Regions from separate parts of the Paenibacillus polymyxa M1 genome, predicted to be linked through region 3. Evidence: riboswitches for the same ligand, from Rfam matches in the RefSeq annotation. Region 3 holds a riboswitch; each other region holds the start of a gene.

Region 1 (10,270 bases), 1.9 Mb from region 3:
ATCGCCTTTACAGTTATGTGTCTTATTTTTGGTACTACATTTTTGGCTATCAAAGTGGGAGTGGAGGCCGGACTTCCGCCGTTCTTATCGGCAGGCGTACGTTTTATGACAGCAGGGGCAATCTTGTTTATTGCGATGAGGCTGTCAGGAAAGGTTCGATGGTCGTTATTATGGCGAAAGGAAATGCTGCTAATTGGGACGGGAACGACCTTCGGCACATTCTCAACACTGTATTGGGCGGAGCAATATGTCAGTTCGGGAATCGGTGCTATTTTGTCGGCCACCGGACCGATGATGATTGTGCTAATGCAGTCTGCAATATTGCGGCAAAAAACGAGGAGAATTACGCTCATGGGTTGCATGATCAGCTTTCTCGGGGTCGTGCTGGTGGTATTGCCCGGCTTGGCGGTTCAAATCAGCGGTCTGTGGCTGGCTGGTTGTATGGCCATTTTGCTGGGTGAGCTGTGCTATTCGGGAGGAGCTTTGTATTCCAAGCGAGTCATGGACGTGTTTCGTGATACGAACCCGATTGCCTTGAATGCAGCACAAATGTTTCATGGTGGTTGGATGCTGCTAGTACTGTCGGCTTTTACAGAGCCTTGGAATTCTGGGGGATGGAATCTGCTGCCTGCCATAGGCTCTCTATTTTATTTGATTGTGTTTGGTTCCATGATTGCGCAGACACTATTTTACTGGCTTATGGCGCGTACGAATCCATTGTTTCCGACCACATGGCTCTACATTTCACCACCGATTGCTGTAGGCCTGGGTGCTTTTTTGTATGGAGAACATGTAAGCTGGTGGATGCTGGCAGGAGTGCTGCTCATTGTGACCGGGTTGATGTGCATGAATAACGGAATTATCCGTCTGGTGAACAGACGTAAATTTCGCTCTGCTGCCTGATACTTTGAAGTGGTCAGTTATGATATGATCTGACAAAAAGAGCCTCCAAACTGCCGTATGTTAATGAACATGCGACGTTTGGAGGCTTTGTTGTTGAAATACTTTATATAAGTATTACGGAAATAGTCACTTTTTGCTTATTCAACATTGAGTACGAATTTGTCGATGGCGTGCTTAACACCGTCTTCATTATTGCTGCGAGTAATGTAATCAGCCAGCTTTTTCAAATCAGGAATCGCATTCTCCATCGCTATGCCGAGACCAGCACATTCCAGCATTTCATGGTCATTCCACGAGTCGCCGATCGCAATGGTCTCCGACAGATCACAGCCAAAATGGTTTGCAAGGAAGGCAAGGGCGTGGCCTTTAGTGCCTTCATGATGCATAATTTCCAGGAAATGAGGTTTGGATTTTGTAATATGCACCTCGTTGCCAAGCAGTTCGCGCAGTTCGGGAATTAATTCATCCAACACTTCCGGCTCGTCAATGATCAGCAATTTAGGGGCCGGTTGCTCTATAACTTTACTGAACACAGGCTCTACAAAATATTCCGTGTTGTTCAGCTCGGTGTAATCTTTAATTTTCTGATTATCTTCACGTGTGTACAATTTGTCATCTATATATGTTTGCAGATGCAGATTGCGTTCCACGCAAAATTCGTACAGACGACGTGCAGCCACGAGTGGAACATAACGCTCATACAGCACGTTTTCGTCGAGCAGATTTTTAACCAAAGCTCCTTGGTACGTAATGATCGGTACATTCAACCCCGTCTGGCGTGCAATTTTGTGCGCGGAGGCATAAGCTCGTCCAGTAGCGAGAGTAACCACCACACCTTTAGCTACAGCAGCTTCCAATGCCTGTTGTGTCGCTGGAGTAACTTCTTTCTGGTCATTAATGAGAGTATCATCAATATCAATGGCAATTAATTTATACATATCGGTATCTCTCCTTTATCTCTATCATGGGGCAATATTAAAATTGTATCTTATAATATTCAAAATGACAATATTGCATTGAAAAAGGGACGCCGCCCATAAGAGCCTGTCCCCTTATAACCACTGAAGTATTGGCTTGAAACCATGGGAAAAAGTAACGCTTAGTCTTCCAAAAATACAAGTCCAACAAAGTCGTCCAGCTCAATATTACCAAAGTAATGCTTCAAATCGAGAGAGGATAAGGCTTGACGGACCTCACCTTCATCATAACGCTTGCCGCGCAGGATATTTTCAATATCAGCGACATCACCTACACCGAAGAAATCCCCGTAAATTTTAATATCACGGATGTAGCCTTCCTTCAGATCCATGCGGATATCTATAATACCGACCGGGAATTTACGTGTGTGCTTGATATTGCTCTCGGGGGATAGACCGTAGTTCCAATCCCACGATTGATAGCGCTCTTTGGAGATTTCATGGATTTTAGCCCAATCCGCATCGGTGAGCTTATATTGAGGCACCTGATCCAATTCTGAGCCAAAGATGGACCGCAGCAGTTCCTCGCGAAATTGTTCTATGGTCATCTCACGGTCCATCAGTTCGCTGATGTTAGCCACGCGACTACGGACGGATTTTGTGCTTTTGGATTTGAATTTTTCGGGATTGGCGTGCAACGATGCAGCCACATTGTCCAGATTCAAATTGAACATCAATGTACCATGGCTGAACATACGTCCACGTGTAGCAAATTGAGCGTTTCCTGAAATTTTACGTTCTCCGACTTGCAGATCGTTGCGTCCTGTCATTTCGGCTTCTACTCCCATTTGGCGGAGGGCGTCAATCACAGGTTGCGTAAATTTGAGGAAATTATGGAAGGACTCCCCATTATCCTTGGTAATGAAGCTGAAATTTAAGTTACCGAGATCATGATATACAGCCCCGCCGCCGGACAGGCGACGAACAACTTGAATATTGTTGTCTCTCACAAACTCAGCGTTGATTTCTTCAACGGTGTTTTGATGCTTGCCTATAATAATAGAAGGCTGATTAATGTAAAACAGCAGGTAGCTGTCGTCCAGCGGTAGATGCTTGAGCGCGTATTCCTCAATAGCAAGATTAATGGCTGGATCGTGTATGCCCTGGTTGTCGATGAACAGCATGTCCATTCCTCCGTATATAAACTGTGTAATTTATGTGTGCCTCCCTCTATTGTAACCCAAGTGAGCCATGTACAAAAGCTCATTTGCATTGACGGGACGCAAAAAGCAGCCTCATAATGGATCTAAATGATTGGAAACGGCCGGAAAGGATGAGAGGCAATGATAGAGGTTTACGGTCATGGCGGGGACAGGGAGACGGCTGCCGCGACATTTGGTGGAGCTGCTGCGGATTTTGTGGATTTTAGTGCGAATATTAATCCGCTCGGTCCGCCACCGGAGGTGCTTGAGGCGCTGCAAAGCTCATTGGACACGGTGATTCGCTATCCAGACCCTGGACACCGCCATTTTAAAAATATGCTGGCACGGCGGCTGCAGGTTCCACCGGAGGCTTTGAGCATCGGTAACGGCGCGGCTGAAAGCATGGCGCTCTTGCTATTAGGGCTGGCACCCAAGCGTGTGGGTACAGTGGAGCCGTGTTTTTCGGAATATGCCGAGCTGGCTGGCAAATTCGGAGCCGAGATCCATCGGGTATACGGGAAGGCTTCGCTTCAATGGAAGGCAGACGTGGAGGACATCCTTCAGCTCATGGAGCAGGTAGATGTATTGTTCCTTGGGCAGCCGAATAATCCAAACGGTGTGCAATATGGTGAGCAGGAGCTATATGAACTGGCAGAGGCGGCTGGCAGAACGGGTACCGTGTTAGTGGTGGATGAAGCCTTTATTGATTTTATCCCACTGGAACGGCAAATCTCATTATTGCCTGTGCTGGAACGCTATCCTCATGTGATTTTGATCCGATCGATGACCAAATTTTATGCCATTCCTGGCTTACGATTGGGCTATGCGATTGCTCATCCGGACTATATCCGGCAAATGACGGCCAAACAGGTGACCTGGAGCGTTAATGGACTGGCGTTGCTGGCTGGAGAGGCGTGTCTGAGAAGTGGGCAAGCTTATGAGCGCCGCACACAGGAACTGATTGCTACGGAGCGCAGTCGCTTACTGGCTGCCTTGGCGGAATGGGGCTGTGGTGTCGTTCCCGGCGAAGCCAATTACGTGCTAGCAAGGGCGCCGGGAACGTGGAGTGCATCGGCTATTCAGCAGGCGCTTGGACAACGCGGGATTCTTATACGTAGCTGTGCCATGTATCCTGGACTGTCAGCGAGCCATTTTCGAATTGCGGTTAAGGACGCCGAAGCCAACAATATGCTGCTGTCTGCACTGAGTGAAGTGCTGGAGGAGGAGCGGCGTGATCGTTAGCTTGGTTATCATGGCAGCCTATCTGCTGGACAGGCTAATCGGTGATCCGAGATGGTTGCCGCATCCAGTCATCGGGATGGGACATGCCATTTCAGCATTGGAAAAAGCGATTCGCCGTAAGGTCCGCAGTGACCGAGGACTGAAACGTGCGGGCATACTGCTTCCATTTATTGTGGCTGGGGGTTCCTTTGTGCTTGCCTGGGGGCTGTTGCGTGTGCTTGCCTGGATTCACCCGTGGTTGTCTGTCGTTGTAGAAATTGTTCTGATTGCAACTACGATTGCTTCCAAAGGTCTAAAGGACGCAGGGATGGCAGTATACCGAGCGTTGCAGGCGAATGACCTGACTGGGGCACGTCGGGAGCTAGGCATGATTGTCGGAAGGGATACGCAGCAGCTTGACGAGCCCGAAATTGTGCGCGGTACCGTCGAAACGGTCGCTGAAAATATCGTGGACGCCATTATTTCCCCGCTTTTTTATGCCCTGATCGGGGGAGCACCCTTGGCACTGGCATATCGTGCCGTAAACACGCTCGATTCAATGGTTGGCTACAAAAATGAAAAGTACCTGCATTTAGGCTGGGCCTCGGCACGGCTGGATGATGTAGCTAACTACATTCCGGCTCGCATGACAGCAGTTATGCTAGTGATAGCGTCGTGGTTGTATCGGCTGGATGCTGCAAGAAGCTGGCGGACAATCAAGCGGGATGCCCGTCTGCATCCAAGCCCAAATAGCGGATTTCCCGAATCAGCGGTGGCAGGTGCCCTAGGGATTCGTCTCGGTGGCTATAATGTGTATCACGGCATACGCTCCTTTCGGGCATATATGGGCGAAGGGATACGACCGCTGGAGTCGAAGGATATCCGGCATACGATCCGGCTGATGTTCGCCGTATCCACTATGTTTGTAGGGTTATGTTTGATGGGAGCTGCAGGGTGTTTTGCCTTGGGATGGATGCAGTGAGGAGTGACACGATTTTGAAACAAGATACAGAAGGAAAAAGAGTGCGAGAAAGTGCACCAAGTCCGAACTCACAACAGGTTAGTAAGCCGAATGATGCTAAAGAAGATCTGCAGTGGGACATGGAGCTCGTGCTAGTTCGTCATGGCACGACCTTATGGAATAAGGAACATCGATATCTGGGACATGCCGACTTGGGTTTGCTGTCGGGAGCAGAGCAGGAGTTAAAGACTTTACAGAAAAAATTGCAGGGACATTCCTTTGCTCGAATCTATTGCAGCGACTTGATGCGATGTCGCCAGACCTTGCAGATCATTTTGCCGGAGTCAGCATTGACGTCTGAATGTTCCCTCTCTGCTATGCCTCCTATCATGGAACCACATCTGCGAGAACTTCACTTTGGTGAGTGGGATGGAAAAACGTATGACATGCTTAAGGATGTGGCGTTGTATCGCGCTTGGATTGATGAGCCGCAACAATTCACCCCACCTGGAGGAGAGCCTTGGATTCATTTTGTGAATCGTCTGCGTGAATTCCTAGACTCTCTGTTTGCGTGGCGCATTGCTTTGGAAGTTCAGCCAATGGAGTCGAATGCTGCGCCGTCCTCTGTTTTGATTGTCACGCATGGTGGTGTAATTCGTCAGTTGGCTTGTATGCTTATGCCTGGCCATGATTTTTGGAGTCTGAATCCGAAGCCGGGAGAAGCATTTAGGATTCAGTTAAGGTTGACAGGACCGCACAATTGTATAGCAAGATTGCTTTCTCATTAGGTTAAACAAGGCGAATAAAGCGACTGCTTGGGTTGTAAGCTAACTCTTTTTAACCTATAATCATCAAGTAAAAGAACGGCTTGACTACCACTACATCAAATATCCAGCAGACGAGGTCGGCGCTATGTGAGGAACTTGCTTTCCTTTATTGCGCTGTTAAAAGGGAAGTCGGTGTGAGTCCGACGCGGTCCCGCCACTGTAAATGGAAACATGCTCATTAGCCCTGTTTTATGTGCCGCCAAGCATATGAAAGAATATCAGGACATGCATTTTCCATAAGTCAGGATACCTGCCCGTCCGCCTGTCACCATAATCCTTCGAGGAAAGGATGACGTGTTCGCAGTGACTGTCCATGCGGAAAGAAGCTGCCCGCCTGCGCACGATCTGTGCTAACGTGACCCCTGTGTCCTGATATGAGGATGCGGGGGTTTTTGATAGGAAAAGAAGGCTGGAATGAGAAAATATCGGATGAAGTTCAAGTAACGCTCTTAACGATTTTTGTATGAAAGGGTGCAAATCATGGCAGGAAAAAAAATAAAGGTATGGACTACAGGTCTATTGGCGCTGATATTGGCAGTTGGGCTGAGTGCATGTGGCGCGAATGGAAAAAATGCACAAAATAAAGAGGGCCAAGCTTCTTCACAGCAGCCGGGACAGACCGTAACCGCACAAGTGCCTCCGGGCAAAACGGTTTACCCGCTAACGCTTAAGGATGCAACAGGACAGGAATTTACATTTAAAAAAGCACCGGATAAGATCGTTTCCGTCTCCCCGGCAGAAACCGAGGCGCTGTTCGCTATCGGACTGGATAAGGAAATTGTTGGTGTATCCGACTACTCTGATTACCCGGAGGCAGCTACGAAAAAGCCTAAAATGGGCGGTATTATGAAACCGAACGAAGAGGCGATCATTGCTGCGAACCCGGAAGTTGTTTTTGCAGGGATTTCACTTAGTGAACAGGCTACGACTAAGCTGCGTGACATGGGAATTATGATTTTTAAAACTGAACCGAAAACAGTTGAAGATGTCATAGCTAACATCGAATTGTATGGGAAAATCACCGATCATCAGAAAGAAGCGAGAGCGGTGACTGACAAGATGAGAGCAGATGTAGCAGAAGTGAAAGAAGGAGTTAAAAATATCGGCAAAGGGCAGAAGCTGCGGGTATACGTCGAGTTTTCACCAGGCTGGACAGTGGGTAAAGGCGAGTTTATGGACGAGCTGATTACATTAGCAGGTGGTGAAAATGTAGGTGCTACGCAGAAGGGGTGGTACCAAATCAGTGAGGAAAATATTATAGCTGCAAACCCTGACGTGATTTTGTACAGTAAAAGTGTGAAGGACGACAAAACAGGCCAGACCCTCGGAGATATCATTAAAGCTCGCAGTGGATGGGATCAAATATCGGCTGTTCGTAACCATCGTGTATTTGCCGTGGATGATAATTTGATCAGTCGTCCGGGGCCACGCGTAACGGAAGGGCTCAAGGAAGTGGCTAAGGGCGTGTACCCTGAAATTTTCAAATGAACCGTAGACTGATCGGTTTTGGGGGGACAGGTCTTGTCTTGCTGCTGCTGACGCTGCTACTCTGTCTTGGCATCGGCTCGGTCAGTCTTCCGGTCAGCCAGATCACAGGTATTTTGATCAACCACCTACCGTGGTTAGGTGATACGTTTACACCGGATTGGAATACATCCTCAGAGCAGATCATTTTGAAGGTCAGATTGCCACGGGTGTTACTGGGAATGTTGGTTGGAGCAGCGCTGGCGCTGGCGGGAGCCGGATTTCAGGGTGTGTTGCGTAATCCCTTGGCTGATCCGTATACCCTTGGGGTATCCTCGGGAGCTTCGGTCGGAGCAGCAGTACTGATTTATTGGGGGCTTCAATTTTCATTTGTGGGTATATGGACGCTTCCGCTAGTTGCATTTATAACCGGCATGCTGACGCTGTGGATGGTGTTGACGTTGGCGCGTGAAGGTGGGAAAATTCCGACCCAAAGCCTCATTTTATCAGGTGTGGTGATGCAATTTTTTGGGGGAGCCATTGTTTCTTTTCTGGCAGCCATGTCGAAGGAAACAGTCAATGAAATATTGTACTGGACGATGGGAAGTCTCAGTCTGCGAGGTTGGTCATATACGGGAATTCTTTTACCTTACGTGATCGTTGGGCTGGTGTTTCTATGGAACCGGGCACGGGTGCTGAATATTCTGGCTTTGGGAGAACGTCAAGCGGCTCATATGGGGGTTCATGTAGATGCGACGAAGCTATCTGTCCTGATCATATCTACCTTGCTGACAGCTGCCGCTGTCTCGGTATGTGGAGTCATTGGCTTTGTTGGACTTGTTGTGCCTCATATCATTCGTCTGATGGCAGGTCCCGATTACCGGATGATTGTTCCGTTATCTGCACTGGGTGGAGCTATTTTTATGGCTTGGGCAGATACGGCGGCTCGCACGTTGTTGGCCCCAATGGAAATTCCTCTGGGCGTTATGACGGCCTTTGTTGGGGCACCATTCTTCGCGTATCTCCTGTACCGGAACAAGAAGCTACGCAGGGGGGATCTGTTGTGACCAAACAAAGTGAATTACAGAAGGTGTATGATCGGGCGCTAGAGGTAGCAGGCCTGACCCGTGCTTATGGAAAGTTCCATGTGTTGAAGAATATTAGCTGGAACGTAGACGAAGGAGCTTGGTGGGGGATCATTGGTCCGAATGGGAGTGGAAAATCGACGTTGCTGCATCTGCTTTCTGGCGTAGATCAGCCGACTTCTGGAAGTGTTCATATCTATGGTAAAAAGGTCGGTAGCTACAGCAGAAAAGAGCTTTCTCAACTTGTAGCCGTACTCCAGCAGGAGGGAATTCCTCCAGTGGGATACACCGTCAGGGAAGTTATAGAAATGGGACGGTTTCCTCATCAGGACTGGCTAGGCAGGGAAAAGGGAGTTGATGTGGAGGCGATTACGGATCGGGTCCTAGCGCGATTGAGTCTAACTTCACTGGCCGACAGAACATTGGACCGCTTGAGTGGGGGACAGCGACAGCGTGTAGCATTAGCAAAGGTGATGGTACAGGAGCCACAGGTATTGCTGCTGGACGAACCTACGACTTATCTGGATTTGCGCTATCAGCTTGAATTTATGGAGTTGCTGGCAGAATGGCGCCAAGAAACGGGCGTGACAATCATTGCTGTCCTGCATGATCTTAATTTGGCGGCACAGTTTTGCGATAATTTGCTTGTACTTAAGGATGGAATGGTTGAAGGATTGGGTACTTCATCGGATTTGCTAACAGAGGACCGGATTCGTCGTGTATATGGTGTTGAGCCTGTGATGCTTCCGCATCCCGATAGCGGTGTGCCGCAGCTCTTGCTGCGCAGAAGCGCTGCGTCTACAGCAGACCAATAGGAGATTGGGAACATACTAAAAAAAGAGCAGGGAGTGGAAGATATGAACGACAAGCTGCGTCAGCTGATCGATAGCATTGCCCAGCCGGATGGAGTGGCGGCTTCGGCAGCTTCAGCACATTTGGACCAATTAACGAAGCCACCTGGAAGTCTTGGAAAGCTGGAGAGTTTGGCCATCCAGTTAGCAGGAATTACTGGCGTGGATAAGCCTGAATTTGATCGTAAAACGGTGATGGTCATGGCTGCGGATCATGGTGTGTGTGAAGAGGGAGTTAGCGCCTTTCCAGCTGAGGTTACGCAGCAAATGCTGTATAACATGCTGTCAGGCGGCGCAGCAATTAATGTGCTGGCACGTCATGCGGGCGCTGATGTCCAGGTAGTAGATGTTGGCGTGAATGCGGATGTCTCTCACCCGAGTTTGGTGAATCGTAAGGTGCGCATGGGCACTTCGAATATGGCTAAAGGGCCAGCCATGCTGCGTACGGAAGCGGAACAAGCAGTTTTGGCCGGAGCTGAAGCTGTAGCAGAAGCGGTTAAAGGTGGCACACGGCTATTCGTTACCGGAGAGCTGGGCATCGGGAATACGACAGCCAGCGCTGCGGTCGTGTGTGCGCTCACCGGGCTTGAGCCGGAAGTTATCGTAGGCCGGGGGACAGGTGTAGATTCGGCGGGACTTACCCGTAAAATAGCCGTTGTCTGCCGCGCATTGGAGGTGAATCAGCCGGATGCCAATGACGCGCTTGACGTGCTGACCAAGGTCGGCGGTCTGGAGATTGCCGCCCTGGCAGGCGTCATCCTCGGCGCAGCCGCACATCGCTGTCCAGTGGTGCTGGACGGCTTTATTTCCGGCGCGGCTGCTCTCGCTGCACGCGCAAT
Region 2 (10,270 bases), 230 kb from region 3:
GATCAACGAGCAAATTGCATACGATGAACAGGCATGCCGCCAGAAACACATAGCATTGTATGACGGGAATATCCCGGTTAAAAATGGCTTCCACAAAATAACGGCCAAACCCAGGCCATGAAAACACCTGCTCCACAATAATCGTTCCAGTCAGCAACTTGCCCATATTCATGCCCATACTTGTTATTAGCGGAGTCATAGCCATTTTGAGTATGTGCTTGAGCATAATCACCCGCTCGCGTATTCCTCTAGTTCTGGCATACAGTACATACGTTTCCTGAAGCTGTTCCAGCACACTGGATCGCAACAGACGCGTATATAAAGCAATCAGAACCAGCGACAGAGTCAACGTCGGTAACACCAGATGCTGCCACGTTCCCCGACCCTCTACAGGTAGCCAGTCCAATCGGACAGAGAAAAAGAAGATTAACAAATATCCCAGCCAGAACTGGGGAATTGACGCCCCGAAATACGAAATCCCCCGACTCAGTATGTCGATCCAGCCATTTTTACGCATCGCCGCCAATACACCTAACGGGATGCTCACAACGATGGATAGTGCCATGCTGCTTAATGCCAGCTCAACAGTGGCAGGCAATCGAGCCTTCACCTCATCCCACACTGGCTTGTTGGTCAGATACGAAGTACCAAAATCCAACCGACTGATTCTTTGAATTGTATGCATATACTGTGTCAGCAATGGCTGATCCAGTCCGAACTCATGTCTTTTCTGCTCCAGAACTTCCGGGGTAGGATAAATATGAGCAGCCGTCAAATAAGCTTCAGCCGGATCAACCGGTGAAATGTGAATGAGTGCAAAGGTAACGAGGGTGGCAAAGAGAACAATAGGAATGACCGCTACCATTCGCTTCCCGATATAGCTAATCATAAGTTGTCCTCCTATCCTATAAATTAACGTTACCTCACCGTTTCAGTTGCTTTCCAATTTCAATTCCCTCAAATGGATTCTCATCCCGATTAGCTGGGAAAACAAAGTTAGTAATTTTTTTCTGATACACTGCCGTTTTCTTAATATACGAAATAGGCACAATGGCAGATTGCTCTTGGAGCGTCTTCAAAATCGAAGCATACAGTTCTTGACGCTTGGTTTCATCTGTCGATGAGAGCGCTTCGTGTACTTGCTGATCCAGATCCTTCTTCATGGGAAGGGCGCTCAGCACCTCAGAAATTCCGAAGCTCTTCTTGGCAATAACATTAATAAAGGAATGCGGATCATAAGGCGCACCATAGTTGTACCAGAAATACAGATCAAACTGGTTGGATCTAAGCCGCTTGATTTGAACCGTCAGCTCCAGTCCGGTCAGATTCACTTTGACACCCAGCTCTCCCCATTCGGCCTGAATGGTTTCAGCCATCGCCTTTTGGATCGGATCGGTCTTGTCGAAAATCAGCTCAAAATCCATCTGTTGTCCGTCTTTCTCCCGTACTGTGCCGCCTGCGGGCAGCTTCCAGCCAGCCTCATCCAACAATGCTTTGGATTTTTCCACATCATAGCCTATTGGCTGTAAGTCCACATTTGTATATGGGTAGTTTTTGGATAAAACCGTATCCGCTGTTTCCTCCAGCCCTGAGGTTACGCCTTCCACCATCGCCTGCTTGTTAAATCCATGCTGGAGTGCCAGACGTACCCGAAGGTCTGCCAGCTTGGGATTGGACGAGTTGAGCAACAGGCTTCTTGTGCCAACAGGCTCGGACAGCGTAGTAACATACTGATTCGTGTCGCGAAGCTGTTTGAAAGCATCCAGGCTAATAACACCCTCTCCATAAATCAGATCCAGGTCGCCTTTTTCAAAGGCCATTACACGTGTTTCACCATCGGGAATAATTTTGACCGTAATTTTGTCCACCTTCGGTGCAGTACCCCAATAATTCGGATTACGCTTAAAGGTTGCATACTCATCCTGCTTGTATTCATCCAGCATCCAAGGTCCTGTACCTACAGGTTTCTTAATTCCTTTGGACGTATCACCATCATCCGGGAACCCGGCTTCACCCAAAAAACGGAACGGGCGAACGACAGACAGATCTTGAAGAACCGGGTAGTATGGCTCTTTGAGCGTCATTCGGAATGTACTGTCATCTACAGCTTCAGTTTTGTCGAGAACGCCTACTATACCAAGCCAGCTATGCGTTTTCTCATTTTTCATAATAGCGTCAAAGTTCTTTTTGACAATCGCTGCATTAAATAGCGTTCCATCGGAAAATTTCACACCTTTACGCAGCTTAAACGTATATGTCTTGCCGTCCTTGGATATGGTCCAAGATTCAGCCAAAGCAGGCTCCAGCTTGCCTCCTTGCTTGTAGCTGACTAACGGCTCATAAATCATGGATTGTGCAAAAAGTTGGGAAGGGTTGTATACGTGAGGATTCATTGTACCAATGTCCCGTGGCCACGATAGCGTGATCGACTTTTCATTGGCAGCTCCGTTAGTAGAGGTGGATGCAGGTGTGTTCTCCTGCTTCGCGCAGCCCAGAATAACGGATAATAAGAGGAGTGTCACCAACATAAGGGTGGCAGTCTTGCGGTGTCGAACGGACATCAATGTATTTCCCCTTTTCTATATATGTGATAATGATTATCATAATCATATTTAGAATAGGTACCACATTATATTTTGTCAACAATATTCGGCAAGCAGAGCTATTATTTATTTTGAATTTTTATAATATTGAATTTATGGATTAATCCGCCAATGTTTGAAATAGGGCACGCGTGTATTCATGCTTCAATAGTTCTTCATCCCAATCCTCAAATATTTCCACGATCTCTCCCTGAACCATGACGGCAACACGATCACAGAACGTACGGGTGGACTGAAGATCATGAGTGATAAAAAGATAGGACAGCTGGCGTTCGAGTTGCATTCTTTTGAGCATGTCTAGCACGGAAGACTGGGTTGTCGTATCCAGATTGGCGACCGATTCATCGAACAGGATGATTTCTGGTTCAACCGCCAACGCCCGAGCAATGCACACCCGCTGTTTTTGTCCACCGCTTAGCTGTGCAGGGTATTTTCCCAGACTGTCAGCCTCCAACCCTACCGATTCCAGTAAGGAAAGGCAGATATCCAGCGCCCTTACCTTTCGCTTAGGAAAATAGTTACGGATCGGCTCCATCAAAATATCTTGAATGGTCATACGGGGATGCAGTGAAGAGGCCGAGTCCTGCGCAACCAACTGGATTCGTTTGTACAGATGAATATCCTTCATCCTTCTAGTATGTATGGGCCGGTGATCCAGCCAGATTTCCCCCGAGGTCAACGACTCCAGCCCCAGAATACACTGTGCCAGCGTACTTTTGCCACTTCCGCTTTCTCCAACCAATCCAAGGCATTCTCCCTGTCGTAATTCCAGACTCACTTTCTGTATAGCCTGCTGCTCACTCTGTCTCGTGTTGAACCAGCCTTTTCTCCGTCTGCGGACAGGGTAAGCTTTGGTGACGTTCTTCAATTCCAGTATCACGGTTGCATCCTTCCTTCCGGGGTCATCTCCAGCACCCGATCTGCTATGCGGCTTATCCCCTGACGATCATGTGAAATTAACAAAATCGTGAGATCGAAATCTTCCCTCAACTGTAGAAGCAAGGCCAGAACCTTGTCGCGGTTAATAACATCCAGCGCTGTAGTAGGCTCGTCGGCAATAAAGAGGCGCGGACCAGAGCTTAACATTGCAGCCAGCAGTACCCTTTGGCACATACCTCCGCTTAGTTCAAAAGGATATGATGACAGAATATGCTCAGGATCGGCAAAACCGACCTTGCGGAGCAGAGAACACAAATAGGATTCCTGCCCTGGAATAGTACGGCCTCCAGCCAGCTCTGTGACACGATTTAGCATCAGCCGCATCCGTGACAGCACACCCTGGGGCTGCGATGCAGTGTGGGACGGGGCAGCATCAGCTTGCCCCAGCTCCTTCTGGGCGCGCATCAGGCGCCCCCCGTTCAGTCTAAGCGTATCCGTCAGCTGGGCACGGACGGTACGGATCGGATTCAGCCCGCTCAGCGATTGCTGAATGAGCAGGGCAATTTCCCCACGGCGCAGTCTTTGCCAGCGCTGTTCATGGAACGGGATAATGTCTTCCCCGTTATAGTAGATGCACCCTTGCGTAACACCAACACCTGGGTCCAGCATACCCGCGATTGCGTGTGCGGTCAGGCTTTTGCCGCATCCACTTGGCCCAGTCAAGGCTACAATTTCCCCTGGGTAGACGGAAAAGTTCACATCCCGTAATAGCGGTTTGCTTTCGCTTCCGCTGGCTCTTACACCTGTACGGCAAATCTCCAAATGTTCCACGTGTAACAACGGTTTTTGCATGTATGCTTGCTCTATCGTGTCCTTTCGCCCCGTGACTGGTCGCTCCCCCACTATTTTGCCGCCTCCTTTTCCGAAAAATGATCACCCAGAAGCTGGCAGGCAAGCACAAATAGCATAATCGCCAAACCCGGGAAGATCATAACATGCGGAGCCACCTGAAAATACGAGGTTGCATCATGCAGCATCACACCCCACTCTGGCTTGGGCGGCTGTACACCCAGTCCAAGAAAGGAGAGCCCAGCGATCATTAACACCACGCGTCCGATATCCCATACCGTATAAACCAACAATTGCGGCCATACTTGTGGCAATACATAACGCCTTAGTATGCGCACGTGTGAATTACCGAACAAACGGGCATACCGTACATAGTCCTCCTGGCAAGCTTTTTGAACCAAACTACGGATATAGCGGACATAGCCCGCCCACCGTACCGCAATAATCGCTAGAGTCATGTTGACGAAACCCGGCCCCAAAATACCCACAATCGCTACCGTTAAAATAATATCAGGAAAAGCCAGTACGCCGTCGATTCCCCGCATAATCAACTGATCCACGCGCCCTCGCACATAACCAATGAGCAAGCCTGTGGGCAGACTGATACACAGCGTAGCTACCGTAATCGCACAAGCGATTAGCACACTCGTCCGAATCCCGTAAATGAGCCGTGACAGCACATCCCGACCCAGATGATCCGTACCAAAAGGATATTTCCGACTGGGTGGTGCCAAACGGTTCAGAAGATCCACATGCAGAGGATCATGAGGGGCGGCCCATGGAGCCAGCAATCCGAGCAGCACGATCAGGCCAAACAGTGCGCCCCCTGTCAGCAAGCTTCCTCTAAAGGAAAGCCGTATCTTTTTCATTTTCAGCTTCCCCCTTAACGCAAACGCAGCCTTGGATCTATCACCGTCTGGACCACATCCACCAAACACTGAACACCTACAATTAAAAATGCAGCAAACATAACATATCCCTGAATCACCGGGTAATCCCGCTGCGTAATTGCATCTATAAAATACTTGCCCAACCCTGGCCATGAAAAAATGGTCTCTACGATGACGTTACCTGCCAGCATAAATGATAGATTCGTACCTAACAGCGTAACCATTGGCAGAACGGCATGTTTAAATAGCTCAAAAAAGAGAATATGCATACGGGAAAAACCGCGAGCCCTCGCTGCCTTCACAAAATTGCGGTCACTCAGCTCCAGCATTTGAGCGCGCAATACACGAGCTTGCACCGTTCCCAATCCTGCACCAAGCGTCAGCGCTGGGAGTACTAAATGTGTCCAGTCCTCCCTTCCCATGGATGGGAGCCAGCCCAAGCGAACGGAAAATAGATAGATTAGCAGAAAACCAAGCCAAAAAGAAGGGATCGACGATCCTAGCAAAGCGAACAGCCTGCCCAGACGATCTAGTGGACCGCTGACTTTTAGCGAGGCAGCCAGGCCCATCCCAAGCGTAAGCACCGTCATGACGGCAAAGCCCGCCAAAGCTAGCTCCACCGTAGCGGGTAGTCTGCTCCACAGTTCGTTTAGCACCGACTCCTTGGACACATATGAGGTTCCCCAATGTCCCGTGAACACATCCCGCAGCCAGTTCATATATTGAATATGAAGCGGCTCATTCAAGCCCAGTTCGTTTCGCAGCGCGGTCAGCGCCTCCCCAGAAGCAGGAACATTATGCGCGGTGAGCAAAATGAGGGCAGGGTCACCAGGGGCCAGCCTCATCAGTACAAAAGTCAGCGTGGATACAACGAATACAATGATGGGCAGCTGCGCCACACGTTCCAGTATAAAACGAATCATAGGATACGTAGCTCGTTATTCCGCAATATCAGATTGCGCTGTAATGTAGTAATACTCGATCGGATGCGGCGTAAAGCCCTCTACCCCTTTTTTCACGCCAAACACATTGTCAGGGTGTACAATGAACGACTGCGGCAAGTCTGTATTGATGATATCCAGCGCTTGCAGTGTTACCGCATTACGCTGTGCGGTATCCTTTGCCAACTTCAGGCTGTTAAGAATATCCTCCAGCGGTTTGGAAGCATAACGGCTTACATTAGCTTCACTTGTAGAGGAGTAGAACATGTCCATAAAATACTGCGGTTCCCCTGTATGGGCCGTGAGCATGCTGTACATAGCAAAATCCCAATCGTTTTTGGTCAACGCCTCGTCGATATTTTCCACCTTGCGAATTTTGACCTGGATTCCCTCATTCAGCAACTGGCTCTGAATAACCTCAGCCATGACGGATAGCTCCGGACGCTGAGGGAAGGTCAGCAGCGTAACCTCGAATGGCTTGCCCTGCTTGGACCATGTGCCTTGGGCATCCTTTTGCCAGCCATCCTTCGTCAACAACTGCTCTGCCGTTCCGTTCAATGCTTTGCGCTCAATCTTACCGAAGGGAAGGATACTCGGAAACGGGCTGCTTGCCTCCGTACCGAAGCCCCTCATGACGGCGCTCACAATGGATGCGCGCGGAATCAGACTGTCCACCACCTTACGGTTGGTCGCATCCTTGAACACAGGCGATTCCATGTTGTACACAATCATATGGGTACGCAAGGACGGAGCCGACAGCACTTGTAGCTTGTCGTTCTTTTTTAATACCCCTGCGTTATCTACCGGAATATCCGTCGCTACATCTACCTCACCGGATTGCAACGCCATCAGGCGCGAATTACCGTCCGTAATGAATTTCATCGTTGCTTCAGCCAGTCGTGCCTTTTCGCCCCAATATCCGTCATAACGCTCTACGACCAAGGATTGATCCTTGTTAAAGGCTTTGATTTTAAAAGCACCTGTCATTGCAGGGTAGCTCTGCTCATCTTTCATGGATTCCACATCCAGCACGATTGTTGACGGATCAGCCAGATTGGATGCCAGCGCTGCATTCGGTTGGTTTGTCGTAATTTTCAACGTCAGCGGGCCATTTACATCAATGGACTTCACATCCAGTAAATCCTTCGCCAGGTGACTTTTCTCGATAGAGCGCAGCAAAGATGCTTTTACGCTTACTGCATCCATACTCTTTCCATCATGAAAAGTGACCTTATCCTGCAAGCTGAACGTCCACACGTTAGGACTGTCGTGCTTCCATTCCTTGGCTAGCCAAGCCACAGGCTCCAACTTTTCATTCAAACGAATGAGTGTCTCACCGGCACCGGAACGCATCACATCCCAGCTATTGTCTCCATGCGGATCGACGCCTGACGGTTTCCACGTATACGCCATCACCAGCTTTTTACCTGCTGGAGTCTGTTGTGCAGGCGTATTCTCACCCTTGCCTGAGCTATCCTCCGTCTTCGTGGCTGTGCCGCATCCCGAAAGAGCCATAACTGCCATCAGCAGCAGCAATCCTGTACATATGAACCATGAACGCCTATTACGATTGCCTATCATCCCACATGTCCTCCTCTATCTTGTAAAATATCGTATAAACCTAACGCAAAACGCGAAAAAAGCATTCCCAACCACTTGACCAGCAGTCAGAAATGCTTTCATTATAAAATGTCAAAACTCACCTCAAAGCCAACTCCAAAAACATAGAAGGGATCAGATCGGTTTCAGACATTCCGTATGCAGCACGCCTAACCACCTCCCCAGCATCCCGTGGGTCTGACAGTGATGTCAAAACAGGCAGGTCTCCTGACTCCAGGCTTATCTTTCAGGCCTTCCCGGTTCCTCACAGTTCCAGTGGCTATTCTGAAAGCTCCAGCAGTACCCTGCTGATGCCTGTTTACAGTGGCGGGTCCGTGTCGGAATCTACCGAACTTCCCTTTTAAGTGAACACGCTCAACAACTATCTACATCGTCTCAACAAAACCTCGTATATAGAGTTGTCCGGCTCACACCTGTTTTCTTCCTTTATTCCTTTTTATTACGAATTAGGATTATCTTATTTTGTTGCTACTGGCTTGTCAACAAATGCAGCGTAATATTTTAAATTTGAATGATACGATGAGAATCAAGGCTGTGACTATTCATTGCATGCACGCAATTCACGTGCTAAAATTAGGTATAGAGATATCCACCGTATCCGTATACTAAAAAGAGCCTTCGCCGCGCCAACGGCAAAGACTCCTAGGATTTGAAAGGCTGTGGATCACCACGGCGCGCTAAATGCTTAGCTAAACCCACCGTTAGGCGCCTAACCTAATCAAGCGGTGGGTTTTCGCTTGTTCCGAAATTTCCGACGCAGCCAGCGATAAAGTTTACGAATACTAAACACCAGGCTTAGTAACGTAACCATCCAACGCAACACATCGTAGCACGACACAAGTGTGACCATCGGCTTCACCCCCTTTCGGGAAGCTGCGCCATGGTCCGAAAACATCCACCACTATAATCCGCTCTGGGTAACCCCATGCCAAACAGCCGGAAAAGAGGCTACGTCCTCTTTCCGGCTGTTTTTATCTATTTCCTATTCATCAAACCTTCTGTGGAACCTCCGAGACATTTACGCCTTTGACCGATTCACCCTGTTTTCTTGCCAAAACGATGTTCAAGACAATTGCCGTAATCGAGCCCGATACAATACCATTTTGCAGCAGCATTTTGGCAAAGCTAGGCAGTTGGTCAAACATTTGCGGCAGAACAGCTGAGCCTAGGCCTACAGCAATACTGCATGCTGCGATCAGCAGATTGCTTTCCTTCCGCAGATCTACTTCTGACAAAATAGACATACCTGATGCAGCAACCGAGCCAAACATGACGATCATTGCCCCGCCCAGCACAGCGTTAGGAATCACTGTCGTCAAGGCAGCCAGCTTAGGCAGCAAACCGAGAACGACCATGATGCCGCCCGCAGCAAAAATAACGTTACGCGATTTGACGCGAGTTAGCGAGATCAGACCCACATTTTGCGAGAAGGCCGTGTAAGGGAACGCATTAAAAATACCGCCCAGCATAATCGCAAGCCCCTCCGAACGAAGTCCATTGACGATTTGCTTTTGTTCCACCTTCTGATCAATCGCTTTACCTACTGCCAGATAAACCCCCGTAGACTCGACCATGCTGACAATATTGACGATAATCATCGTGCATACCGCCATAATGCTGAATTCTGGCTTACCAAAATAAAACGGCTGCGCAATACTCACCCATGAAGCATCCGCTACGGGAGCAAAGTGCACCATTCCCATCACATAGGCGACTACAGTACCTGCGAACAGACCAATAAGTACGGAAATCGAGCGTAAAAAGCCCTTAGCTACTCGATTGACAAGCAGAATAACCAGTAGTGTAACCAGTGCCAGCAGCAAATTACGCGGCTGTCCAAAATCCGCGCTGCCCTGACCACCCGCTACATTGTTCATCGCCACCGGAATAAGGGATAGACCGATAATCGTAACGACCGAGCCGGTAACCACTGTTGGGAAAAAGCGTAACAGTTTGCCATATAGCGGTGCCGCAAGCACCACAAATATACCGGACAAAATGATGGCACCGTACGCTGTCGCCAGATTTGAGGTCGAAGCAATTGCGATAATGGGTCCTACTGCCGTAAACGTACAGCCCAAAATGACAGGCAATCTACTTCCAAAAAAGCGTGTGCCCATAATCTGTAATAATGTAGCAATCCCGCAAGTGAATAAATCAGCAGCCACTAGATAGGCCATCTGGGCTGGCGTCAGGTGAAGTGCTCCCCCTACAATCAGAGGAACAGCAATGGCTCCGGCGTACATCGCCATGACATGCTGGAAGCCCAGCGCAAATAATTTTTGTTTACTTAACATCCCACATTCTCCTTAACGGGAGGAATCACCATGCCAGCTTCCTCTATAAAATGGACTTCGCCCGGTGCCATGGAAGCGATACGCGCAAGAGAACGTACGGCAATGCCCCTTTGCTCCAACAACCCGCGGCCTTCCTGAAAGCTCTTTTCAATTACACAGCCGACTCCGGCCAGTTCCGCTCCTGCTTCCTT
Region 3 (10,270 bases):
GCGTTTACTGCTTGCAATTTACCTTATTTTATTCCTGATCATTTTTGCGCGGGATTTGAGGATTATTACCGATCTGGTGGAGGTGGTGCTTTTGCCGCTGACTCCGATTGTGGTCGTATCTCTTATTGTGCTATTGACTATGGTATTTATGGTTAAAGGTGGAATGAGTACACTCATCAATATGACCGAGATTTTTGTCCCGTTGTTGATTGTGACGCTGTTGACTATGCCGCTTTTTTTTGGAGGTAATATGGATTTTTCAATGCTGAGACCCTATTTACATCCGGAGGTAGATGGAGTGATCAAGGGTAGCTGGCGCATGCTCGGATATATGGCCGATATCATGATCGTTCCCTTTGTGATTTCTGGGAAGAGCTATAATGGACGTAGTGCATGGTTTGGGCATTTACTCGGAACCGCTATTCTGATCATGCTGGTGTTGCTGTCGGAGTTAGTGATTGGAGTTCCTATCTTGTCACGACTGTTTTATCCATCGTATGAACTGGTGCGTCAGTTGCAGCTAACGGACTTCCTGGATCGGTTCGACTTGTTCGTGGCAGCACTGACCGTACCCACCTTTCTTACGAAGATTGGAGTTGATCTGTACGTTACCAGTTTGGCGGTAAAGCGTATGTTTGCCCATGTCTGGGGGAGTCTGATGGTTTGGCCCGTAGGTTTGTTAGGTTATGTCTGTTCGTTTATGCTGTTCTCCAATATCGTACAAATTTATGATTTTAGCCGGGAATGGACTGCGGTGATGGTCATTTTTTTTGTATTCATGCCCTTCTTGCTGTGGATGTTGCTACGGCCCAAATTTAAAGGGAGTGGCAACGATGATAAGTCCTCATCTGGTAGGGAGAGGGATAGAAGTGATCAGAAAGAAGGCCAGCAGGAAAGCGAAACAGGACACACCCACTTATAAGATTACTATATTTATCGAAAAAGTAATTCTTATTTGTGTTTTGCCTCTCTGATTGTATACTTGGTAGAAAGAAATATGACTTCTACAAGGGAGGCAACAGCATGGCACAACGCATGGCAGGTAAGAGAGTCGCTCTTGCCGGTCCCCGTAAAGCAGAAGAAATGGCACTGCTAGTTATGAAGATGGGGGGCGAGCCAGTAGAGCGTCCGGCCCAGGGGACTGTTTTTCTAGATGATATCGAGCTGCGCAACGCTGTTGTATCGTGGGTGAAGAACCCTCCGGACTGGTACATCTTCACGACCGGTATGGGACTGGATGCTCTGTTCGATATGGCGGAGGATATGGGCGTGGCCGAGCAGATTATAGAGCTGCTGCAATCCTCCAACATTGCAGCACGGGGCTACAAGACGGTCAATGGACTCAAAAAGCGTGGCTTTACGCCAGCAGTACGGGACGAGGACGGAAGTTTGATCGGATTGACACGGGCCTTTGGCCCATATGATCTGAAGGGGAAGGAAGTGCTGTTGCAACTGCATGGAGACCCGGCCCCCCGGTTGGTAGAGTGGCTGGATAAGCAGGGCGCAGTGACCCGCCAAGTACTTCCTTATAAGCATATCCCACCTGAAGAAGCAAAATTGCAGGCGTTACTAGATGATGTTATAAACCGTACGATTGATGCCGTTACGTTCACGAGTGGCCCACAAATCCGGTTCTTGGCCCAATATGCGAGAGGGCAAAATCGATTTGAGGATTTACTGGAAGCTTTTCGTGAAGATGTAATTGCTGTTTCGGTAGGCAAGGTGACCGCACAATCCATTTTGGAAGAAGGGATTGAACGAGTCGTGTTTCCAACTGAAGAGCGCATGGGTGCGATGATGGTGGAGCTGGGCAAATATTTTGAACATAGTGATTCGGTGAATGGCTGTGGTCTGAAGAGCGTGAACGGTCATTTGAAATGAGCTAGAAATGATAATGCAGTAAGCTAAAATGAACTTATATTTACGAATACAGAGTAAAATAGAGATAAGGGCCTTCGAGGTCTTTATCTTTTTTTGTTGGACATGCATCGACAAAGTTTTTTGTTATAGCGAAAATATTTATCTAATATAATGAATAAGTTTCGATGCATGATATTGAGGACAGGAGCTGAGACGTTTATGAATTCTATTTGTGTATTTGCAGGGTCCAGACCTGGACATTCATCGGTATATGTTGAGGCCGCAGGCAAGCTGGGTGAAGCTATGGCTCGCCAGCATATCCGTCTAATTTATGGTGGCTCCAGCAGGGGGCTGATGGGTAAAGTAGCGGATGAACTGCTGGCGGGTGACGGTCAGGTCACCGGCATTATGCCCACCCTGTTATTCGATGCAGAGATCATTCATCAGGGAGTTACCGAGTTTATTGAGGTAGCAAGCATGCATGAACGTAAAGCGGCGATGAGTGAGATGGCCGATGCGTTTATAGCCCTTCCGGGTGGCTTGGGAACCTTTGAGGAGTTGTTCGAGGTATTGTGCTGGGCGCAAATCGGCATACATCGCAAGCCCATTGGGCTGCTGAATGTGAATGGATATTTTGACCCGTTGATAGAAATGGTACGTCATAGCGTGCAGGAAGGGTTTACCGGAGCTGATCATCCAGCACTACTGAGTATCTCTGCGGACCCGGATGAATTGCTGCATATGCTGAAAAATAAGGCAGAGAACTTGAAATAAAGCTTTTTTCGTGCTTGCACAACTGATTGAGGCAAGGTTATGATAAGACCCATAATCAAATAGCGGACAGACAAGGTGCCTTTGCGGTTGAGCAAAGGGTAACAGGGAATCGGGTGCAAGTCCCGAGCGGTCCCGCCACTGTAAGGAAGAGGATTCTTTTAAATGGTCACTCGTACAAAACGGGGAAGACGAAAGAATCCGTTGATGCCAAGCCAGGAGACCTACCTTGATCTGTATGCACCGTTAACCTTCGCGGAGAGGATGGGTGTACGAAATCAGGAAATCAGGCACACGTTGCTTTTTCCATGTTGGTTACAGGTTTGCGTGGATATGAACGTGCAGCAGCGTTTGAAGCGCAAACAAAACAGATGGAAAACAACGGCAGGCTGGAGGAAGACAAGACTGTCCTCTTACGCTGTTTCGTCTGATGAGAGAGATACGTACATAGGAACCCCATCCGGGCAGGATGGGGTTTTTTCGAGTTACAGGATGCCACAAATTATTGAAATAGATAGTATAGCTGCCCTGAAAAGGATGATAGGAGGAGCACGATGAGCCCATTAGGAAAATTGCTAGTGATTGGATTTGGACCAGGAGATATGGAACATATCACAAAACGTGCATTGGATGCGCTGGCCGAAAGTGAGGTCATTATCGGCTACAATACCTACGTTGATTTGATCTGTCCCTTGTTGAACGGACAGGAGATTGTACGCACAGGGATGACAGAGGAAGTAAGCCGTGCGCAGGAGGCGGTTCGCCAAGCAGAGATGGGCAAGAAGGTAGCCGTCATTTCCAGTGGAGATGCTGGGGTCTATGGCATGGCAGGGCTAGTGTACGAAGTGCTGATGCAAAAAGGCTGGCGTCGCGAGGACGGGGTTGAGGTGGAAGTTGTGCCGGGGATCTCGGCTATTCAATCCTGTGCTTCGTTATTGGGAGCGCCAGTTATGCATGATGCTTGCACGATCAGTTTGAGTGATCATCTGACCCCGTGGGAAACAATCGTGAAGCGTGTAGAAGCTGCGGCTTCGGCTGATTTTGTGATTGCATTATACAACCCGCGTAGTGGTCGGCGTACCCGCCAGATTGTGGAGACGCAGTCCATTTTGCTTCGTTACCGTGATCCGCAGACTCCGGTTGGGCTGGTGAAGAGTGCTTATCGTGAACGTCAGCAGGTTATTGTGACGACGCTGGAAGATATGCTGAACCATGATATCGGGATGCTGACGACCGTAATCATCGGCAATTCCTCGACGACAGTGTATGACGGCTTAATCGTGACTCCACGCGGCTATCAGCGTAAATACACGCTGGACGCGACCGAACAGGTGCTCAAACCGCATCAGCGGCTTCGCACGGAAGCGGAGCCGTGGTCGCTGGGCGCGCAAGAGGATCGCGCGCTGAGTGCACCGCAGGGAGGCGGAACTCTGACTGCGCCTACTGAGCCTTCCGCGAGCGGTGCTGCGGTTGCGACGCAAGCACGTCCGCAAGCGATGGCTGCTGTACAGGTGACGCCTGCGAAGCAAACCGGAGCGGCCCCAGCATCGCTGGCAGCAGAGGCGCTCGGTCGCCTTGCTGTTGGCGGCAAGCTGCCAGGCGAAGCCAACGCTCGCTGGAGCGGGCAAGCGCCTACCGCCCAGAGCGCCGTTGGAACGGCAGCAGGGGCCGGAGCAGGAGCTGCGGCTGGGAAGGCACCAGGCGGCTTTGGCAAGCCAGCGCTGTTTGAAGTGGGGGTTTCCCCGGGCGTGGGAAACAAGAAGTTCACTGCTCGGCAGATGGCACTGCTCGCCGAGGTAGCGGGTGATGACGGCGAGCTGGAATACACGCCAGATCATCAGATTGTGCTGCGCGTGCCGTGCCTAGACCCCGAGGAACTGGTCGGACAGTTGCGGGATGAACAATTCATTGTCATGCCGATCGGCGATGTGTTTAAGGTCAAGGCATGCGACTTCTGCAATATGGAGAAGGATGACGCAGTGCCTGTGGCTGAGCACCTACAGGTTGTACTCGGCGGATTACAGGCACCCAAGGAAACGAGCATTGCTTTGAACGGATGCGGCATGGCCTGCTATGGAGCGGTACTGGAGGATATCGGAATTGTCTACCGCAAGGGAGGATATGATCTTTTCCTCGGCGGCAAAAAATTCGGCCGTAATGCTCATGCCGCTCAGTCCGTAGCGGAAGGAATTCCGGGTGATCAGATTACGGACATCGTGGAGAGTATTATCGCTGAATACAAGGAAAAAGGGCATCCGAACGAGCGTTTTCATAAGTTTTTCAAACGTGTAGGCATCGTTGCGGGTTTCCGGCATGAAGATGCACCGGCAACAGTAGAAGTGAACGCGGTTTGTGGTGATTAGTCGGTTGGTAGGCTTGATGAACCGGATACAAGCATATATATAAAATAGGGCGTATGTAGACTATCCCTATAAATGAGGAGGAACAAACAGCAGTGGATGCAATATTGTTGGTTGGACATGGAAGTCGGGACCCAGAGGGTAATCAGGAACTGCTGGAATTTGCACAGGCGGTGGCAGATCGGGCGCCAGGTACGTGTGTAGAGACCTGTTTCCTAGAGTTGGCACGCCCTAGTATTGCCGAAGGAGTACAGGCGTGTGTGGAGAAAGGGGCGACACGTGTCGTTCTTATTCCGATTATTTTGTTCGCAGCAGTGCACGCCAAAATTGATATCCCGATGGCTATTGATCGGGCAAAGGCAAAATATCCGCAGGTGGAATTTGTATACGGACGCCCGATTGGCGTTCACGAGAAAATCGTTAGCATACTGCTGGACCGCTTGAAAGAGACCCGTCCGGTTGCCGTTCCAGCGGGGATGCATAGCACGGTGGAGGCATCTGCCGAGGTATCCAACGAAGAGACAGCGGTACTTGTATTAGGACGCGGAAGTAGCGATCCAGATGCGAACAGTGACTTTTTCAAAATCACCCGTATGCTGTGGGAGAAGCTTTCTTATACATGGATAGAAAGCAGCTTTATCGGTGTGACGCAGCCTTCTTTTCCCGATGGATTGGAGCGTTGTGTACGATTGGGGGCCAAAAAGATTATCGTGCTTCCGTATTTTCTGTTCACTGGGGTGCTGATTAAGCGCATCGAAGAAATGACCCAGGAATTTGCTGAGGCTCACCCTGCATTACAAGTGGAAATGGGCGGATATTTTGGCTTCCATCCTCAATTGGTTGAGCTGGTGCTGGAGCGAGCTAATGAAGGCTTGTTCGGTAAGGTTACGGCTAATTGTGATAACTGCCAGTTCCGTCTGGAAGCTCAGGAGCATCACCATCATCACCACGACCATGACCACGACCACCATCACCAGCATGATCACGATAACGACCACGACCATCATCACGATCATGATCACCATGCACATGAGCATGATCATCATCACGAGCACCATACACATCACCACGCTCACGATCATGTCCATGCTCACAGCCATAATGACCATGATCACGATCATTCACATACGCCGTCTGTAGTGAACGTAACCGGGCAGGTGAATGGCTCATGATTTTCATGCTGTGTGGAACGAGCGATGCACGGGAATTGGCGCTGCAAATTCGTGACATTGGCTTTAATGTATTGACTTCGGTCGTAACCGAAAGCGCGGCGGCCAGCTTGTCCGAAGCAGGACTGGACGTGCGTACAGGCCGAATGACAGCCGACGAAATGGGTGCAATGATTCGGGAGAAGGGGATACAGGCTGTTGTTGATGCCAGTCATCCTTTTGCAGAGGAAGCACATGCGAATGCGATGGCAGCCGCTCGCGAGTCGGGGGTTCCTTATATCCGCTACGAGCGGACGGGACTAGTGTATGACAATCATCCGTTGCTCCATATCGTTCCTTCCTATGAAGAAGCGGCATTAGAAGCGAAGCAACTCAAAGGCTCTGTCATGCTTACGACGGGCAGTAAGACGCTTGGCACGTTCACCAAGCATTTACTCGGAGATCCGGAGATTCGTCTGGTTGCACGTATGCTGCCGCGTCTGGACAATATGGAGAAATGTGGCGAACTGGGGATGGAGCAAAAAAATATTATTGCTATGCAGGGACCCTTTTCCCGTGAGCTGAACGAAGCATTGTACAAGCACTTTGGTACGACCGTAATGGTCACCAAGGAAAGCGGACGCACAGGAGCAGTGGATGAGAAGGTTCAATCTGCTCTGGACCTGGGTATCCACGTCATTTTAATTTCCAGACCGGAAGTGGAATTTGGAACGGTATTTGATCATTTCGACGGAGTAATTGATGTACTGCGCACAGCAACTGGGAAGATTTCAATTTGAGTTGAGTCAAGTTCCTACAGGTGCAGTTAATCCAGAACGACTGCTGGCATGTATCTAAAATATAGTCATCTTAAAATACGTGTTTTAATAGAAATATCTGTTGTTTCAATACACGAGCAGTTATTTTTCCTAAACTAATTTTCCATAAGGGAGTGGTCGATACCATGGACTTTAAAACAGATTTTAAACCGCTAACGGTACAGCCGCAGGAGATTGAGGGTAAAAGCTTTGCGATGATCACAGAGGAATTGGGAGAGCATCCATTTACAGCAGAGCAATATCCTGTTGTACAGCGTGTCATTCATGCATCTGCTGATTTTGAGTTGGGCCGCAGCATGGTATTTCATCCGAAAGCCATTGAAGCCGGAATTGCAGCTATTCGCGCAGGGCAGCCGGTGGTGGCAGATGTGCAGATGATTCAGGCGGGGCTGAGCAAGGATCGCATCCGTCAATTTGGCGGGGATGTTCATGTGTACATATCTGACCCGGACGTGATGGAAGAAGCCAAAAGGCTGAACACGACACGCGCCATTATTTCCATGCGCAAAGCGATTCAGGCGGGCGAAGGTGGAATCTATGCGATTGGCAATGCGCCTACAGCGTTGCTAGAGCTGATTCGTTTGGTGAAAGAAGGAGCGGCTAAGCCCGGACTGGTAATTGGTATGCCCGTAGGTTTTGTATCGGCGGCAGAATCCAAGGATGAGCTGCGCAAGCTGGATATTCCGTTCATTACGAATATTGGACGCAAGGGCGGAAGTACGATTGTCGTAGCGGCATTGAATGCGATCTCCTTAATGGCTGTCCGCTAGATGCGGTTGTCCGTTTGCTGTATCATGAAATGAATTAGAGCATGATCAGCAGAAGAGGTTAAGGAGGAATTGGCATGGAAAAGGAAGCGGCGTCCGCCGACAGGCCCAAACGGATGAAAAGTGGTGAAGCTCCCGCGCCGGACAAGCCGATGCGGTCAGGCTTTACGACGGGGGCTTGTGCGGCTGCAGTAGCCAAAGGAGCGGTACAACTGCTCATTACGGGCATTCCGCCGAAGGAAGCGGTGATATCGCTGCCCGCGGGCTTCGATCATGCGTTTGAGCTGATCGAGCCTGTGTTGGACGCGGACGAAGCTTCCTGCACGACGATCAAGGACGGTGGCGATGACCCGGATGCCACGCATCAGGCGAGAATTAGCGCCTCTGTTAGCTGGCGGGAGGAGCCGGGTATTGAGCTGGACGGCGGCGTCGGAGTAGGGCGGGTAACGAAGCCAGGTCTGCCTGTGCCTGTCGGGGAAGCAGCGATCAATCCAGTGCCGCGCCGGATGATTACGGAAGCCGTATCTGGCGTGCTTGAGGAGCACGGATCGGCCAAAGGTGTCCGTGTCGTTATCAGTGTGCCGGACGGTGAAGAAATCGCCAAGAAGACGCTGAACGGACGGCTTGGCATTCTTGGTGGTATTTCCATACTAGGTACACGCGGTGTGGTTGTTCCGTTTTCCACGTCTGCTTATAAAGCCAGCGTGGTGCAGGCTATATCGGTTGCACAAGCGATGAACTGCGAGGAAATTGTCCTAACCACAGGCGGCAGCAGTGAAAAATATGCAATGCAAATGTACGATCAGCTGACGGAAGAAGCCTTTATTCAGATGGGTGACTTTGTCGGCTTTGCAGTCAAGCATGGAAAACGATTGGGAATGAAAAAGATTATTCTCGTCGGTATGCCCGGCAAGCTGTCGAAGGTTGCTCAGGGCGTCATGATGGTTCATTCCAAGAGCGCTCCGGTGGATTTTGGATTTTTAGCCGAGGTTGCGCGTGAGGCAGGTGTGGACGAGTCGCTTGCAACGGCAGTAGCTGAGGCGAATACAGCTACGCAGGTAGCGGATATGATGACCGAAGCGAATGCGCTGAGCTTTTTTGAAAAGTTATGTACCTATGGGTGTCAGCATTGCCTGGAGCATGCAGGTGGTGGAATCACCGTAGAAATGGTACTGGTAACGATGAAAGGGAACGTGCTGGGGAGGGCGAGAGTCGGTGAGTAGAGTGATTCGTGTCATTGGTATCGGTGAAAATGGAACGGCAGGTCTGTCGCAGGAGACGCTGGAACAAATTGAGCGTGCCGACCTGCTGGTCGGTGGCGAGCGCCAGCTAGCCTTTTTTGAGGCAGCCGCAGGAGAAAAACGAACATTAAAGAGCGGCTTATCCACCGTGGTGGAAGAATTGGGACGGTTGCGTGAGCACAAGGATATTGTCGTGCTTGCGTCAGGAGATCCGCTTTTTTTTGGCATTGCAGGCTATTTGTCCGCCAAGCTGGGGGCTGAGCATCTGGATATTTTACCTCATCTCAGCTCGGTTCAACTGGCGTTTGCACGTCTCGGTGAAAGCTGGCAGGATGCGGTTTTGGAAAGTGTACATGGTCGTCCGATGACCGGACTGGCGCAGCGGATCGATGGACAGAACAAGATCGCGCTGCTGACGGATGACCGCAATCATCCCGCCGCGGTTGCCGCTTATCTGTTGCATTTTGGCATGACGGAATATGATGCCTTTGTCGGCGAGCATTTGGGAGGACCAGATGAGACGTATCGGCATTATACGCTGGAAGAGATGGCGCAGGGAACCTTCCAACCCCTGAACGTGGTTGTTTTGCGCCGCCGTAAGGGGGAAGACGTGCCAGCGATTCGCCGGGGATTTGGCTTCGAGGATGCGGAATTTCACCAGCGCAAGCCGGAAAAAGGATTGATCACGAAGCGTGAAGTGCGCGTATTCAGCTTGTCTGAGCTGCGACTGACCGAGCGGAGCATCGTATGGGACATCGGCGCAGGCTCAGGTTCTGTAGCTGTGGAATGTGCCCGGCTGGCCAAGTACGGGCAAGTGTTTGCCATTGAAAAGAACGAAGGCGATTTGGCCAATGTGGAAGCGAACAAGATCAAGTTCCGTACTGATTTTCCAGTGATCCATGCCAAAGCGCCAGCCGGGTTGGACGAGCTGCCAGACCCGGATGCCGTGTTTATTGGCGGGAGCGGAGGAGAACTGGCAGAACTGATTCGTCTGTGTGCTTCGCGTCTGCGTAAGGATGGACGAATTGTAGTGAATGCTGCAACCATTGAGACGCTGCATGACGGTATGAAGGCGATGCAAGCAGCAGGACTCGAAACCTCGGTGACGTTGCTGCAAACAGCGCGTAGCAAGCCGATTTTGAATATGACTCGTTTTGATGGACTCAATCCGATATATGTCATTACAGGGCAGCCGTCGGTGGACGTGGCTGACGGAGCAGCAGGGGAGTAAGCTGGTAAATCAAGAGGGGGAGAGACAGCATGAATACGGCGGCAACAGGAACA

The links. A riboswitch is a leader RNA that binds a small molecule or an ion and turns the genes downstream of it on or off. The one in region 3 is predicted to bind cobalamin.
Region 1: it holds a riboswitch for cobalamin, as region 3 does, so the genes downstream of both, PPM_RS06625 (ABC transporter substrate-binding protein) here and cobJ (precorrin-3B C(17)-methyltransferase) in region 3, are expected to answer to the same signal.
Region 2: it holds a riboswitch for cobalamin, as region 3 does, so the genes downstream of both, PPM_RS25580 (ABC transporter substrate-binding protein) here and cobJ (precorrin-3B C(17)-methyltransferase) in region 3, are expected to answer to the same signal.

What each region holds. Positions count from the first base shown of each region.
Region 1 covers NC_017542.1:1,513,025-1,523,294, forward strand. The annotation lists gene PPM_RS06595 (DMT family transporter) at 1-903, shown strand, start outside; gene PPM_RS06600 (Cof-type HAD-IIB family hydrolase) at 1,041-1,841, opposite strand; gene PPM_RS06605 (lipoate--protein ligase) at 2,003-3,004, opposite strand; gene cobD (threonine-phosphate decarboxylase CobD) at 3,164-4,264, shown strand; gene cbiB (adenosylcobinamide-phosphate synthase CbiB) at 4,254-5,225, shown strand; gene PPM_RS06620 (histidine phosphatase family protein) at 5,240-5,992, shown strand; cobalamin riboswitch at 6,093-6,304, shown strand; gene PPM_RS06625 (ABC transporter substrate-binding protein) at 6,512-7,519, shown strand; gene PPM_RS06630 (FecCD family ABC transporter permease) at 7,516-8,562, shown strand; gene PPM_RS06635 (ABC transporter ATP-binding protein) at 8,559-9,395, shown strand; gene cobT (nicotinate-nucleotide--dimethylbenzimidazole phosphoribosyltransferase) at 9,438-10,270, shown strand, end outside.
Region 2 covers NC_017542.1:5,689,556-5,699,825, forward strand. The annotation lists gene nikB (nickel ABC transporter permease subunit NikB) at 1-889, opposite strand, end outside; gene nikA (nickel ABC transporter substrate-binding protein) at 924-2,561, opposite strand; gene PPM_RS25560 (ABC transporter ATP-binding protein) at 2,704-3,483, opposite strand; gene PPM_RS25565 (ATP-binding cassette domain-containing protein) at 3,480-4,385, opposite strand; gene nikC (nickel transporter permease) at 4,385-5,200, opposite strand; gene nikB (nickel ABC transporter permease) at 5,215-6,144, opposite strand; gene PPM_RS25580 (ABC transporter substrate-binding protein) at 6,160-7,743, opposite strand; cobalamin riboswitch at 7,962-8,166, opposite strand; gene PPM_RS25585 (nucleobase:cation symporter-2 family protein) at 8,772-10,079, opposite strand; gene PPM_RS25590 (xanthine phosphoribosyltransferase) at 10,073-10,270, opposite strand, start outside.
Region 3 covers NC_017542.1:5,458,107-5,468,376, reverse strand. The annotation lists gene PPM_RS24580 (GerAB/ArcD/ProY family transporter) at 1-922, shown strand, start outside; gene PPM_RS24575 (uroporphyrinogen-III synthase) at 1,024-1,881, shown strand; gene PPM_RS24570 (TIGR00730 family Rossman fold protein) at 2,080-2,634, shown strand; cobalamin riboswitch at 2,691-2,878, shown strand; gene cobJ (precorrin-3B C(17)-methyltransferase) at 3,186-4,994, shown strand; gene PPM_RS24555 (sirohydrochlorin chelatase) at 5,087-6,163, shown strand; gene cobK (precorrin-6A reductase) at 6,160-6,939, shown strand; gene PPM_RS24545 (precorrin-8X methylmutase) at 7,104-7,748, shown strand; gene PPM_RS24540 (cobalt-precorrin-5B (C(1))-methyltransferase) at 7,823-8,968, shown strand; gene PPM_RS24535 (bifunctional cobalt-precorrin-7 (C(5))-methyltransferase/cobalt-precorrin-6B (C(15))-methyltransferase) at 8,961-10,217, shown strand; gene cobI (precorrin-2 C(20)-methyltransferase) at 10,247-10,270, shown strand, end outside.